DNA from 4 places in the Hymenobacter erythromyxa genome. Region 3 is predicted to be linked to each of the others. Evidence: riboswitches for the same ligand, from Rfam matches in the RefSeq annotation. Region 3 holds a riboswitch; each other region holds the start of a gene.

Region 1 (3,402 bases), 350 kb from region 3:
TTTCGGCAAGTTTATCGGTACGGCTACCATGACCAGCTTTATGGTGCTGCTCTACCGCATTGTAACCTATTACCTATATCTGGTGCTGGGCGCGGTGTTCCTGCCGCGCTGGGTGGCGCGGGTGTACGGCCGTCGCACGGCCCAGAAGCTGATGCATTCGTAGTCAGGCTGCCCTATCCAATCAACACAAAAAAGCCTTTCTACCAGTGGCAGAAAGGCTTTTTTGTGTTTTTCAGACTTCGATTTTCAACCGGAGCTTAGTCGGCCTCCAGCATCATTTGCGAGCCATCGGGGGCGCGCAGGGTAATTTCATCTTTGGTGAGATTTACGACATCAAAAGACAAAGTGTTGCTGCTGCCGGTAGGCGTGAGCGTAATTTTTTTAGCGGTCTGATCAAACGTGTACGTGCCCTGCATGGTCTGGGAGGGCGACGTCATGTTGAAGTTGCCGTTGGCAAAGAAGCGCAGCTCGGTTTTCTTGTCGGCGCTGGTTTGGTCTACTTTGTCGCCGGTGGCGGTGGTTTCCTTATCGGTCTTCCAGACTTTGCTGTCGGTACCGTAGAGCATATTGGTTTCGCCTACTTTATTTTCCTGGTTACAGGAGGTAGCAAACAGGGCCACCAGCACCAGCAGGCTGGCCAGATAGCGAAACGGGAAGGGCATCAGTTTCATAGGGAATGGAGGTGAAGTTGGGAGAAACTTGCAAGGTGAACTACCCGCTGGGTGCGCTATGCTTTTCCGGCGGATAGCCACTTCTTACGACAGGCTTTCCAAAGGGTTGGGATAAGTCTATTGACTCCCGGAATAACAACCAAATTGGTTCCACCGCGTAAGATTAGCGTTACATGCCTATGGCTATCAGGCCGATGCAGTACCTCCACTCCTCTCCTACTCCTAAATAACCACTCCCATGGGACTCTTCGATTTTCTGAATAAAGGCGAGCAGAAACCTGTTCAGCCAGCCAATAAGCCCGCCACTGGCAACACCGATTTCTTCGGCAACGCCAACCAGCCAGCGGCTACTACTCAGGGCGATACCTACACCGTAGTATCGGGTGATTCGCTCTCCAAAATTGCCAAACACCACTACGGCGACGCCAGCAAGTGGCACCAGATTTACGACGCCAACAAAGCCACTATCGGCTCTAACCCCGACCATATTGAAGTAGGTCAGGTACTGACTTTACCAAAAATTTAGTCTCCGACGCTACTTCCTCCAAACGCCGCTCTGCTCCGCAGGGCGGCGTTTTTTTGTGCATTCAGCTGCGTATAGCTTGTTTCATTTTAAGCCAAAGCGGTTAAAAAAAATGCGCTTAAAATTTTGAGTTCTGAATCTGGCGCTTACATTTGCCCTCACCAACCCGGTACTCCCCCGCTCGCGGCGGGGCAGTTTTCATAGGATTTATACAGAAGTGGCGAGAGAACAGGCTCCGTGACCCACTGGCAACCTTCGACCGCGCGAAAGGTGCCAATTCCTGCCCAGACCAGCTGTTGCTGGCGGGAGATATAAGTTGAGTGCCATGGAAAACACCCTCGCTTTCGCCTTATCGTATCCGTTTGCTCCGGCCGCCTCGTTGCGTCCCGGCACCTCAACGGATGTCTGTGTTTCCGCCTTCGCCGCTGCGCGAATGCGAATGCGCTGCTGTTGCAGCGCGTGTTGTTGCTGTTGCTAGCCGCTTAAATCCGGCTCCCTCCAGCACCCCTCCTCTCTTTTCCTGTTTAGCCCTGATTGGTAATGCCCCTTGGCATTCCATGAGGCAAACTGCATCCTAACCGCCGCAATCCGCTTGCTTTAGCCGGTTTCAGGAGGGTTTCCGCTACGCTTCGTCGTGGCCATTTTGCGCCCCCTGGCGCCTTCCCCAGTCAAAAAATTCTTCTTTAAATACAGACCCATTATGTCTACTCAGAACCTGCATTTCGAGACACTCCAACTCCACGCCGGCCAGCAGCCTGACCCCGTAACCGGTTCCCGCGCCGTCCCAATTTATCAGACCAGCAGCTACGTATTCAAAAACGCAGAGCATGGCGCTAACCTGTTTGCCCTCAAGGAATTCGGCAACATCTACACCCGGTTGATGAACCCGACCACTGACGTGTTTGAGCAGCGTATTGCGGCGCTGGAAGGTGGAGTAGCCGCGCTGGCCGTGTCCTCGGGGCTGGCCGCGCAGTTCATTGCACTCAACAACATTCTGCAGGCCGGCGACAACTTTGTTTCCTCCTCCTTTCTCTATGGGGGCACCTACAATCAGTTTAAAGTAGCCTTCAAGCGCCTGGGCATAGAGGCCCGGTTTGCCGATGGCGACAAGCCCGAGAGCTTTGAGGCCCTGATTGACGACAACACCAAGGCCCTGTACCTGGAAACCATTGGCAACCCCAGCTTCAGCGTGCCTGATTTTGAGCGCATTACTGCCATTGCCAACAAGTATGACCTGCCGCTGATTGTAGACAACACGTTTGGTGCGGGCGGCTACCTGTTCCGCCCCCTGGAGCATGGCGCGCACATTGTGGTAGAATCGGCTACCAAGTGGATTGGCGGGCACGGCACCAGCATTGGCGGCGTGATTGTGGATGGCGGCAAGTATGACTTCGGCAATGGCAAGTTTCCACAGTTTACGGAACCATCAGAAGGCTACCATGGCCTCATATTCAATGATGTGTTCGGCAAAAACGGCCCGTTCGGCAACATTGCCTTCATCATTCGGGCACGGGTAGAAGGCCTGCGGGACTTCGGCCCTTCGCAGAGTCCGTTCAACTCCTTCCTGCTGTTGCAGGGGCTGGAAACCCTGAGTTTGCGTCTGGAGCGCACCGTGGAAAACACGCAACGCATTGCTACCTGGCTGGAGCAGCACCCCCAGGTAGAGAAGGTAAACTACCCCGGCCTGAAAAGCAGCCCCTACTACGCCTTGGCGCAGAAATATCTGACCAAAGGAGCCGGGGGCGTGCTCACCTTTAGCATCCGCGGCTCCAAGGATACGGCTACCCGTTTTATTGACAACCTGAAGCTGGTGAGTCACCTGGCCAACGTAGGCGACGCCAAAACGCTCATCATTCAGCCTTCCGCTACCACGCACCAGCAGCTTTCCGAGCAGGAGCAACTGGCGGCCGGGGTACTGCCCACGCTGCTGCGCCTGTCCGTGGGCATTGAGCACTTTGAAGACATTCGTGCCGACCTGGCCCAGGCTTTTGAAGCCGTTCGGGAAGATGTGCCGCAGTCCAAGGAAACCAGCACTACCCTGCTGGAGCCCAAGGCCGAGCACGCGCAGCCGCTGGAGGTTTAATATCAGTTGCCAGTTGTGAGTTATCGGTTACCCGTTCGTTCAAAAGAATCCTGGCAACCGGCAACTCACAACTGGCAACTGGCAACTCAACATATGGGTTGGGCTCCGCCGGCACTTAAGAGTCT
Region 2 (3,402 bases), 1.7 Mb from region 3:
ACACGGCGTTTTCTTCCTTTCTGCAGGAAATTCTCCTGCGGATACTCATTGCGGGCGCCGCCTTTTTATTCGGAACCGGCTACCTGACTTTCCACCAGTTTGTGCTGGCCTACATTGGGGTCAACAGCCTGATTACGCTTTTGCTCACGGGTTATCTGGCTTATATCGGGGAGCTGCATCTGCGGCCTACCAGGGCGGTATTCCGCGTGCGGCCGGTGCGTGAGCTGGTAAACTTTGGGGCTTTTGCGCTGCTTTCCAATATTTCGGGCACCGTGATAATGACGGTGGATTCCCTGATGCTGGGCTCCAAAATAAACCTGGCCGCGGCCGGCGTTTATGCCATTGCCATCAACATCAGCACCGCCCTCACTATTCCGTGGCGGGCCCTCAGCAAAATTGCCTTCCCCCTGCTGGCCGAGTACTGGAAGGAAAACGACCAGTCCCGCATGGCCGATTTCTACCGCAATACCACGCGCCTGCTCACTACGCTGGGCTGCTGGCTGGCGCTGGGCATCAGCCTCAATCTGGATTTCATCTACCACCTTATTCACCGTCCCGAGTACGCCATTGGCACCACAGCCGTGCTGCTCCTCCTCATGGGCCGGCTATTCGACAGCATTACGGGCGTAAATGGGCTGATTGTGGTAACGTCCCCGCGCTACCGCTACGATTTAATCTTCAATATCTCCCTGGCGCTGGTCACGGTGGGCCTCAATTTGCTGCTGATTCCAGCCCTGGGACTTACCGGGGCGGCCCTGGCCGCGCTGCTTTCCCTCACCAGTATTAATGTGGCCCGCACTTGGTTTGTGTGGTATAGCTACCGCATGCAGCCCTTCACCTGGCGCATTCCCCTCATCGTCTTTTTAGCAGCTATTGCCGGAGTTTGTGGCTGGCTGATGCCAGATTTGGGCACCCCGTTTCTGACGATGCTGCTCCGCTCCGGTGTGCTGACTGTGGTATATGTTGGCCTGCTTTTACTGACAAATTCAGCCCCGGAAGCCCTCCCCTTCTTGCAAAAAATAGGCACCCGGTTTAAGACTTAAGAAATTGAAGCATTTCATGAATCAGACTTCTCATAGCCTGATTTTTTTATTTGTTCATTTTCTTATTTTTAAGGCTGCTCTCAAGTAATATTTATTGCCATAAAGTGACTTAAGACCACTTTTCCAGCAAAATATCAAGTTTGATATAATGGTTCTGTCAACTACAATTTCAGGATATTTTATTTTATACTTTAGGCCAGCATTATATTCCTGAAACAGCCGCTGATCCGTTCCTTTTCAGCAGCAACTGAAAAAATAAAATTTGGAAGTATAAAATTTCGCCTCCTAACTTTGGGGCATCAATTCTTTACCAAAGGATTGTTTTTATACAGAGGCGTGGAGAGACAGGCTCTACGAAGCGCCGGCAACCAGCGGACCATCCGAAACGGTGCCAAGTCCTGAACATATAAAAACAACAAACTGTGAAACGCTTCCTCAACTCCGCTACCACATCCGCCACCGCCTCTGCTGTACAGCATGGGTGTTGTGCCATGATGGGTATGCCCTGTTGTTGTTAGCACCACGCCCCTCCCGCTTTTCTGGTTGTGTGCTTCTGAAGGCCCGCTGATGCGCTTGTGCGCTTAGTGCTCCGTAGCTGTACACCCCGCCTTCTGCCTCGCCGGGCACTACGCGTCGTTGCGCTGTAACGCCGCCCGCTGCCGGGGCCATTGTTTGGCCGGAACATGGGCTTGCTGCCCGGTTCTCCCCTTCCTTTTCCTGTTATGTCCGCAGTAAATGCTGCGCCGGCCGTTCTTGCCTTGCTGGACGACCTGCGCCCCCGGCTGATTCAGGCTTCGGCTCTGGAGCGGCTGCGCCTCGTGGCCCAATACTTTCCCGGGCAGGCCGTGTTTTCCACCTCCTTCGGGCTGGAAGACCAGATTATCAGCCACCTGATTTTTGAGTTCGACCTGCCCATTCAGGTGTTTACGCTGGATACCGGCCGCAATTTCCAGGAAACCTACGCTACCTGGAACAAGACGCTGCTCAAGTATCAGAAGCCCATTGAGGTGTTCTTCCCGCAGCAGGCCGGCGTGCAAAATCTGCTCCTGGAAAAGGGGCCAAACTCGTTCTACGAGAGCGTGGACAACCGCAAGGAATGCTGCTTTATCCGCAAAGTAGAGCCTTTGAATCGGGCCTTAGCCGGGAAGCAGGCATGGGTAACCGGCATTCGGGCCGAACAGTCCCAGAACCGCCAGACCATGGACCCCGTGGAGTGGGACGCCGCGCACAACCTCGTCAAAGTTCACCCCCTGTTCGACTGGACCTGGGAGGAGGCGGTGGCTTTCACCCAGCAGCACAGCATTCCGGTGAATACACTGCACCAGCAGGGCTTCGTCAGCATTGGCTGCGCGCCCTGCACCCGCGCCATTGGCCCCGGCGAAGACTTCCGCGCCGGCCGCTGGTGGTGGGAAGACTTATCGGCCAAAGAATGCGGGCTGCACACCACAGCCGCGCACAATGGCCCCGACCCGGTGGTAGAACCGATGCACTCAGAACGTCATGCAGAGCACAGCGAAGCATCTCGCGTGCTGACGTCTGAATAGCCTTTCAACATCAGCACGCGAGATGCTTCGGCTGCGCCTCTGCATGACAAATTATTATCCTTCTCATGAGTACCCCAACTTTCGATTATCTCGACCGGCTGGAAGCCGAAGCCATTCATATTCTTCGGGAAGTGGCCGGCCAGTTTGAGCGGCCCGCGCTGCTGTTTTCCGGTGGCAAAGATTCCATTGTGCTTACGCGTCTGGCAGAAAAAGCCTTTCGGCCCGGTCGGTTTCCTTTTCCGCTGGTGCACGTGGATACCGGCCACAACTTCCCCGAGGTGCTGACTTACCGCGATGCGCTGGCCGAACAGCTGGGAGAGAAGCTGATTGTGCGCAGCGTGGAGGAAACCATCAAGCGGCAGCGTCTGCGCGAGCCCGGCGGCAAATACCCCAGCCGCAATCCGCTGCAGACTTATACCCTGCTGGAGACTATTGAGGAGTTTGAGTTTGATGCCTGCATTGGTGGTGCCCGCCGCGACGAAGAGAAGGCCCGAGCCAAGGAGCGCATCTTCTCCGTGCGCGACGAGTTCGGCCAGTGGGACCCCAAGCGCCAGCGCCCCGAGCTGTGGAACATCTACAACGGCCGCATTCAGAAGGGCGAAAACGTGCGCGTATTCCCCATTTCCAACTGGACGGAGCTGGACGTGTGGCGCTATATCCAGCGCGAAAACATTGCCCTCCCCGATATTTATTTCGGCCATGAGCGCACCTGTGTGGTGCTTCCCTCCGGCCAGCTGCTGGGCCTCACGGAGCACATCCGGCTGGATCAGGACGATGAAATTGTGACCCGTCAGGTGCGCTTCCGCACCGTGGGC
Region 3 (3,402 bases):
GGCCTTCAATGACCTCCAGCGGGCGGTTTACCTGCTGGCGCACTTCCTCAGTGTCCTGGTCAATAAACTCCGTGATGCCTTTAATCAGAGCGTGCTGCAAACGCTCCGCCACCGGCAGGCTGCGCCAGGCATCGGCTACCACTTCGGCTTTATCTTTCTGCTTCACGGTTTCGGCGAAGTCCACGAGGCGCTCGGTGGCATCGGGGCGGCGGTTGAGCAGCACGTCTTCTACCAGCTCCAGCAAATCCTGGGGTACTTCATCGTACACGGCCAGCTGGCTGGGGTTTACAATGCCCATGTCCAGCCCGGCCTGAATGGCGTGGTAGAGGAAGGAGGAGTGCATGGCCTCGCGCACCACGTCGTTGCCGCGGAAGGAGAAGCTGATGTTGCTCACGCCGCCGCTGGTGAGTACGCCGGGCAGGTTGGCTTTAATCCAGCGCACGGCCTCAATGAAATCCAGGGCATAGTTGCGGTGCTCCTCCATGCCGGTGCCCACCGTCAGAATATTGGGGTCGAAGATGATATCCTCGGCCGGGAAGCCCACTTCGTTTACCAGAATATCGTAGCAGCGCTGGCAGATTTCGATGCGCTTTTCCAGCGTATCGGCCTGACCGTTTTCATCGAAAGCCATAACCACCACGGCGGCGCCGTACTGGCGCACGGTGCGGGCGTGGGCTTTGAATACTTCCTCGCCTTCCTTCAGCGAAATGGAGTTGACGATGCTCTTGCCCTGCACGCACTTGAGGCCGGCTTCCAGCACGCTCCATTTGGAGGAGTCAATCATGATGGGCACGCGGGCAATGTCGGGCTCGGAGGCAATGAGATGCAGGAAGGTGGTCATGGCCTGCTCCGAGTCGAGCATGCCTTCGTCCATGTTCACGTCCAAGACCTGCGCGCCGCCTTCCACCTGGTCGCGGGCTACCTGCAGGGCCGCTTCGTAGTTGCCGGTGCGGATAAGGCGGGCAAAGGCGCGGCTGCCGGTCACGTTGCACCGCTCGCCCACGTTCACAAACAGGCTGTTTTCATTGATGCCGAAGGGCTCCAGGCCGCTCAGGCGCGTAACGGCCGGCACAGCAGGCAGGGGGCGGGGCTGGTATTTTTCGGCCAGCTTGCTGAGTTCGGCAATGTGCTGGGGCGTGGTGCCGCAGCAGCCGCCTACCACCGTCAGCAGGTTGTCTTTGAGGTAGTCTTCCACCACCGCCGCAAACTCCTGTGCTGATTCATCATAGCCGCCAAAGGCATTGGGCAGACCAGCGTTGGGGTAGGCCGAAATGTGCACATCAGCAATGCGGCTGAGCTCCTGCACGTATTGCTTGAGCTGATGCGCGCCCAGGGCGCAGTTCAAACCCACGCTCAGCAGCGGCAAGTGGCGAATAGAGTTCCAGAAAGCCTCTACCGTTTGGCCCGAGAGCGTGCGGCCGGAAGCATCGGTAATCGTGCCTGAAATCATGACGGGCACCACTTTGCCGCCTTCGTCGAAGAACTTCTGCACGGCGTACAGGGCTGCTTTGGCGTTCAGGGTATCGAAGATGGTTTCAATCAGCAGGGCATCGGAGCCACCTTCTACCAAGCCGCGCACCTGCTCCAGGTAGGCGGTGGCTAGCTCGTCAAACGTCACGGCGCGGAAGCCGGGGCGATTGACGTCGGGGGAGAGGGAAGCGGTGCGGTTGGTGGGGCCCACGGCACCGGCCACGAAGCGCGGCTTGCCGGGATTCTGGGCGGTGAATTCATCGGCCACTTCCCGCGCAATGCGCGCCGACTCGTAGTTCAGCTCATAGACAATGTGCTCCAGTCCGTAATCGGCTTGGGCAATGGTGGTGCCGGAGAAAGTATTGGTTTCCACCATGTCGGCCCCGGCCGCGAAGTAGTCGGCGTGAATGCCCCGGATGATATCGGGGCGGGTGAGGCTGAGCAGGTCGTTGTTGCCGCGCAGGGGCTTGGGGTGGTCGGCGAATCGGGTGCCCCGGAAATCAGCTTCTTCCAGCTTATGGCGCTGAATCATGGTGCCCATGGCCCCATCCAGAATCAGGAGGCGCTGGCGCAGAATATCGTTGAGCGGGGAGGAGGTCGTCGTCGGCATGTGTCGGCTTTTCGGAAAAGGGGCAGTCAATAGCCTATCCAGAAAGAGCCGCGCCAGAGCGGGTTCTGTACTTATCTTCTTCCACCCAAAGAGGTAGAACGGGAGTTAGCACCTTGTTTTGATCAGGTTGCTAAGACGTCGTAGGGCCCAATCCCTCGGTCTTTCTGGATAAGTAACAAGACGAAGATACGGCAGCAATGTCCTAAATCCAATTTTTCGGGCCCGGGGGCGTTACCGGGAATCAGGAAGTTAGGGGGCTTTTAAGTTTCTTTGGGAATGCTACTGTTATCACGTATTCTGGGCTTCATGACGGCGCTGCTGTTGCTGCCGGGCGCTTTTCTGCAGGCCCAAACGCTGCCCAAAACCCCCGGCACCGGCTTGCAGGGGCAGTATTACAACGGCCGCAACTTCGAGGAGCTGGCGCACACGCGCACCGATCCTACCATCGACTTTGATTGGACCTATAGCTCGCCCGGGCCGGGCCTGCCGCGGGAGCAGTTTCGCTCGCCAGCTCCGGGTGTATCGGGGGAGGACTTTTCTATCCGCTGGACAGGGCACATCTACATTCCCGTTACGGGGGTCTATACTTTTCGCATTGTGTCGGATGATGGCATGCGCGTTTGGGTGGGCGGCAAGCGGGTGCTGAGCTCTTGGCGCGACCAGCGGGCTACGGCCGTTACTACCCAGGTACAGCTCACGGGTGGCCGCTATTACCCCCTGCGAGTAGAATATTACCAGGTGCAGTGGGACAGCCGTGCTCTGCTCACCTGGCAGCTGCCTAATTCTGCCGAGGAGCCGCAGCCCGTTCCGCCGCAATATCTGTACGCCAAGCTGCCAGCTTCAGCCAAACCGGTGCCGCGCGAAGTGGCCCGGCCCACGCCCCCCGTTTCGGCTCCGCCAGCGGCACCAGTGGCAGTCAGAGCTACTAAGCCGGCAGTGCGTACGGTTCGGCCACCCGCGCGCCGCCCGTCAGTAGCGCCGCCTGCCCGGCGCGTAGTGGTAGTTCCGGCTGCCCCGCGGCCAGTGGAGCCGGTAGCGGTGCCAGCGTATACCAACGCGGCCGGGGAGCTGCCCGACCTAAGCACCCTAACCAAAGGCACCACCGTTACGCTGCCTAATCTGTATTTCACTCAGGGCAAAGCCACGCTGCTGCCTACTTCCCGGCCCATGCTCAACCACCTGGTGCGTACGCTGCAGGCGCAACCCACCCTGCGCCTGGAAATTGCGGGCCATACCGATAACGTGGGCAATGCGGAGCTGAACCGGCAGCTGTCGGAGCAGCGGGCCCGCACTGTGCGCGGGTATCTGGTGCAGCAGGGGAT
Region 4 (3,402 bases), 1.7 Mb from region 3:
GCAGCAAATCCAGAAGAGAAAGTACCAGTATGGCAGTCAATATCAGTACAGGCATTACCGCATACAGCGAAGCGCTTTCCTGGCCTTGTAGGCGAATGGGCAACCAGCGCGTGCCGGCCCGCCAGCGCAATATGCTTAACAAGCTCAGATTAGCGGCAATGGTTATTACCACGACCGTGACAGATCGGGAAAATGAGAATACTGTTTCACCCAATAGAAAGAGTGGCACGCCCACTCCAAATACTACCAGCAGATACCAGCCAACAAAGGCCCAGCTTTCCCTAATGGTTGGATAAGCCGGCTGATCAGAAACTCCTATAGGCCGCTCCAATACAGTTGTTTCCATTCGATGATAAAATAGATTAGTAAAAATAAAGGGAGGTCAAAGCTACTGATAGCCATCAAACAAAATAGAACAGGCCGGAGCGGATGCCCCGGCCTGTTTAGTCCATACTATCGGCGTTGCTATGCTGTTTGCCTGGCCTTTGCTTTCAGGCCCAGTTTGCTATGCTTTTTGCCGTAGCCGAAGTAAATAGCCAACCCAATGGCCAACCATACAAACAGGCGAATCCAGGTGTCCAGCGGCAGGGAAAGCATCATAATCAGGCAGGTGACGATACCCAGAATAGGCACCAGCGGCACCCAGGGCGTGCGGAAGCCGCGCGGGGCATCGGGCTCTTTCTTGCGCATGATGAGAATGCCGATGCACACCATCACGAAAGCCAGCAGCGTGCCAATGGACGTCATTTCACCGACCACTGAAATCGGTACAAAGCCCGCGAACACAGAAATAAACAACCCCAGCAGCAGATTAGACTGCAGCGGCGTGCGGAACCGCTCGTGAATGCGCGAGAACACCGGCGGCAGCAGCCCGTCCTTCGCCATGGAGAAAAATACCCGGCTCTGCCCCAGCAAATCCACCAGAATAACGGATGTGTAGCCGATGATAATAGCCAGAATAACGGCCGAGGACAGCCAGGCATAGGGCGTTTTTTCAATGGCAATGGCTACCGGCGCGGCGCTGTTTTTAAACTCCGTGTAGTTGGCCAAACCCGTCATTACGTGGCCAAACAGCACAAACAACACCGTGCAGATCAGCAGGGACCCGATAATGCCGATGGGCATATTCTTCTGCGGATTCTTGGTTTCCTGGGCCATGGTGGCCACAATATCAAAGCCAATAAACACGAAGAACACCACGCCCGCGCCCCGCAGAATACCGCTCCAGCCAAACTCCCCGAACACGCCGGTATTCTGCGGAATGTAAGGTTGATAGTTGGCCGGATCGATATACTGCCAGCCCAGGGCAATGAACACCAGCACTACGGCCACCTTCAGGGTAACTACCAGCGCATTAAACCACGCCGAGCCCGCCGTACCGCGAATGATGATGAGCGTGATAGCCAGCACAATGAGCATGGCCGGAATATTCACAAAGCCATGCACCGTGCTGCCATCGGCCAAAGCCGCCGTTTCAAACGGCGACATCACCAACTGGGGCGGCAGATGAATGCCATACTTGCTCAGGAATTTCAACAGGTACTGCGACCAGCTAATGGCTACCGTAGCCGCGCCCACGGAATATTCCAGGACCAAATCCCAGCCAATAATCCAGGCAAACAGCTCGCCCATGGTAGCATAGGCATAGGTATAGGCAGAGCCGGAAACCGGCACCATGGAGGCAAACTCAGCGTAGCACAAGGCCGAAAAAGCACAGCCCACGGCCGCCACTATAAACGACAGAGTAACGGCCGGACCGGCATTATTGGCGGCTGCAATGCCGGTGAGCGAGAACAAGCCCGCTCCGATAATTACCCCAATGCCAATGGCAATCAGATTGAAGCCGTTCAGGCTTCGTTTTAAGGTATGCGCGCCGGTTTCGGCCGCTTCCTGCCGCAGCAGTTCGAGTGATTTTTTAAGCATAAATCGGGTAGTCGTGTCAGCCGGAGTCAAGCCTTCGGAACACGTAGGGTTAATTGATTTCTGGGGGTAGCCAGTGACGAAAGGGACCGCGAGAGCCACGCATAACCATGGGGCGTTACCTCACTTCCGTAACCAGGCAGGCCAGAAATCCGAAAAGGAAAAAGAGAAGTTGAACTTCAGGGCACTTATCCTATGAAAGGATGGCGCTTATGCTGGTTAACAGCAACAACATCCGGCGCAACAACAGGCGGCACGGAAAGGCACGCGCTGGAAGGCGGGAGAAGCAAAAAGCGGGGCAGGAAAGCGGGGGAAAAAGTCCACGGTGTGTTGTTTTTATATTGTCAGGAAGAAGCTTCACTGACCTTCGGTTGGGCACCGTTCCGGCCATTGGCGGAGGTTGCCGACGCATCGTAGAGCCTTTCTCTCAGCGTCTCTGTATAAAAACAATCCTTTGGGCTAGAAAGAATTGATGCCTCAAAGGTAAAACCGGATTAATGGGTTTGCAAACAAACACCTTTAAAGAAACCCCTCACAATAGCACTTTCTATAATTGAAATTAACGTTTAGCAGATGGATAAATAAAAAAGGAGCGCCCCTGACCAGATAGTCAGGGGCGCTCCTTCTTGAGCTCAGAACCAGGAATTAGCTGGCTGGCTGGGCGTTTTTAGGCTTGCGGCCACGCTTTGCACCACCGGTGCTGGCTACGCGGGGCTTACGCTCTTTAGGAGCCGGCTGGTAGTCATCTGCCAGAACCGTTTCCATTTGGGAAACAGCTTCCTGGAGTGCAGTAATAGCCGAAGAAACGCTGCGAACTGCTTTGCGCAGATCTTTTTTCACGATTTCGCTATTCTTAGCGGCGTTGAGGGCGTTTTCGAGTTGACCGAAATCAAATGCCATGTGTAAAGAAAATAAGGTGGGAATAAAGAAACGAAGGAAAAAATAATTTTTCTCTTGGTAAACTATATACAAACCTAACAGAAAATATTCAACATTCTATTCCCGGCTAATAATTTTTAATCAGCAGGGAAACCACCTTCTTTTCGAGTAGTTTTTGCTTTTGAGTTAATTGTGTTGATATAAATATAAAGCACCCTATATAAAAGTTAAACAAGAAGGTACCCGTTAGTGAGTTATGACTTTTTTTATTAATAAAATAAGCAGGCACCTACCATAAGCATACCATATAGCTTCGCTTTTTCCTCCGCAATACTTTCCCTGATTTCTATACCCCGCTATACAGGAAGCTTTATCACACCCAGCAGGGCGTTATCTATTCAGGTTTATTGACTGCAAACCAGCGCAGGCGGTAGCACTGTATGGCAGTTTCTCCCAACTGCACCAATAACCGATAATTAGCCACTGCCCCTACCGCCGCCCCAATAACAGGAATTAGCTGGGCCATTTTAGCCAGGTCAATATAGTCGCGGTACTCCTGCTGAAAGGTGCGCCAGTCGAACTCATTCACGTCGGTGGGCAGGG

Evidence for each region. Region 3 has a riboswitch for S-adenosylmethionine ahead of metH (methionine synthase). Riboswitches for the same ligand answer to the same signal wherever they lie in the genome.
Region 1: another riboswitch for S-adenosylmethionine. It lies ahead of AM218_RS00390 (O-acetylhomoserine aminocarboxypropyltransferase/cysteine synthase family protein); the one in region 3 lies ahead of metH (methionine synthase).
Region 2: another riboswitch for S-adenosylmethionine. It lies ahead of AM218_RS07820 (phosphoadenylyl-sulfate reductase); the one in region 3 lies ahead of metH (methionine synthase).
Region 4: another riboswitch for S-adenosylmethionine. It lies ahead of AM218_RS07865 (amino acid permease); the one in region 3 lies ahead of metH (methionine synthase).

Annotation. Positions count from the first base shown of each region.
Region 1 is NZ_CP012623.1:96,997-100,398, reverse strand. It holds gene AM218_RS00405 (lysylphosphatidylglycerol synthase transmembrane domain-containing protein) at 1-163, shown strand, start outside; gene AM218_RS00400 (hypothetical protein) at 258-671, opposite strand; gene AM218_RS00395 (LysM peptidoglycan-binding domain-containing protein) at 910-1,197, shown strand; SAM riboswitch class I at 1,399-1,512, shown strand; gene AM218_RS00390 (O-acetylhomoserine aminocarboxypropyltransferase/cysteine synthase family protein) at 1,895-3,277, shown strand.
Region 2 is NZ_CP012623.1:1,814,919-1,818,320, forward strand. It holds gene AM218_RS07815 (lipopolysaccharide biosynthesis protein) at 1-1,043, shown strand, start outside; SAM riboswitch class I at 1,365-1,456, shown strand; gene AM218_RS07820 (phosphoadenylyl-sulfate reductase) at 1,766-2,587, shown strand; gene cysD (sulfate adenylyltransferase subunit CysD) at 2,653-3,402, shown strand, end outside.
Region 3 is NZ_CP012623.1:3,527,918-3,531,319, forward strand. It holds gene metH (methionine synthase) at 1-2,080, opposite strand, end outside; SAM riboswitch class I at 2,149-2,255, opposite strand; gene AM218_RS15105 (PA14 domain-containing protein) at 2,357-3,402, shown strand, end outside.
Region 4 is NZ_CP012623.1:1,827,391-1,830,792, forward strand. It holds gene AM218_RS07860 (CPBP family intramembrane glutamic endopeptidase) at 1-346, opposite strand, end outside; gene AM218_RS07865 (amino acid permease) at 466-1,923, opposite strand; SAM riboswitch class I at 2,254-2,367, opposite strand; gene AM218_RS07870 (hypothetical protein) at 2,566-2,892, opposite strand; gene AM218_RS07875 (EcsC family protein) at 3,194-3,402, opposite strand, start outside.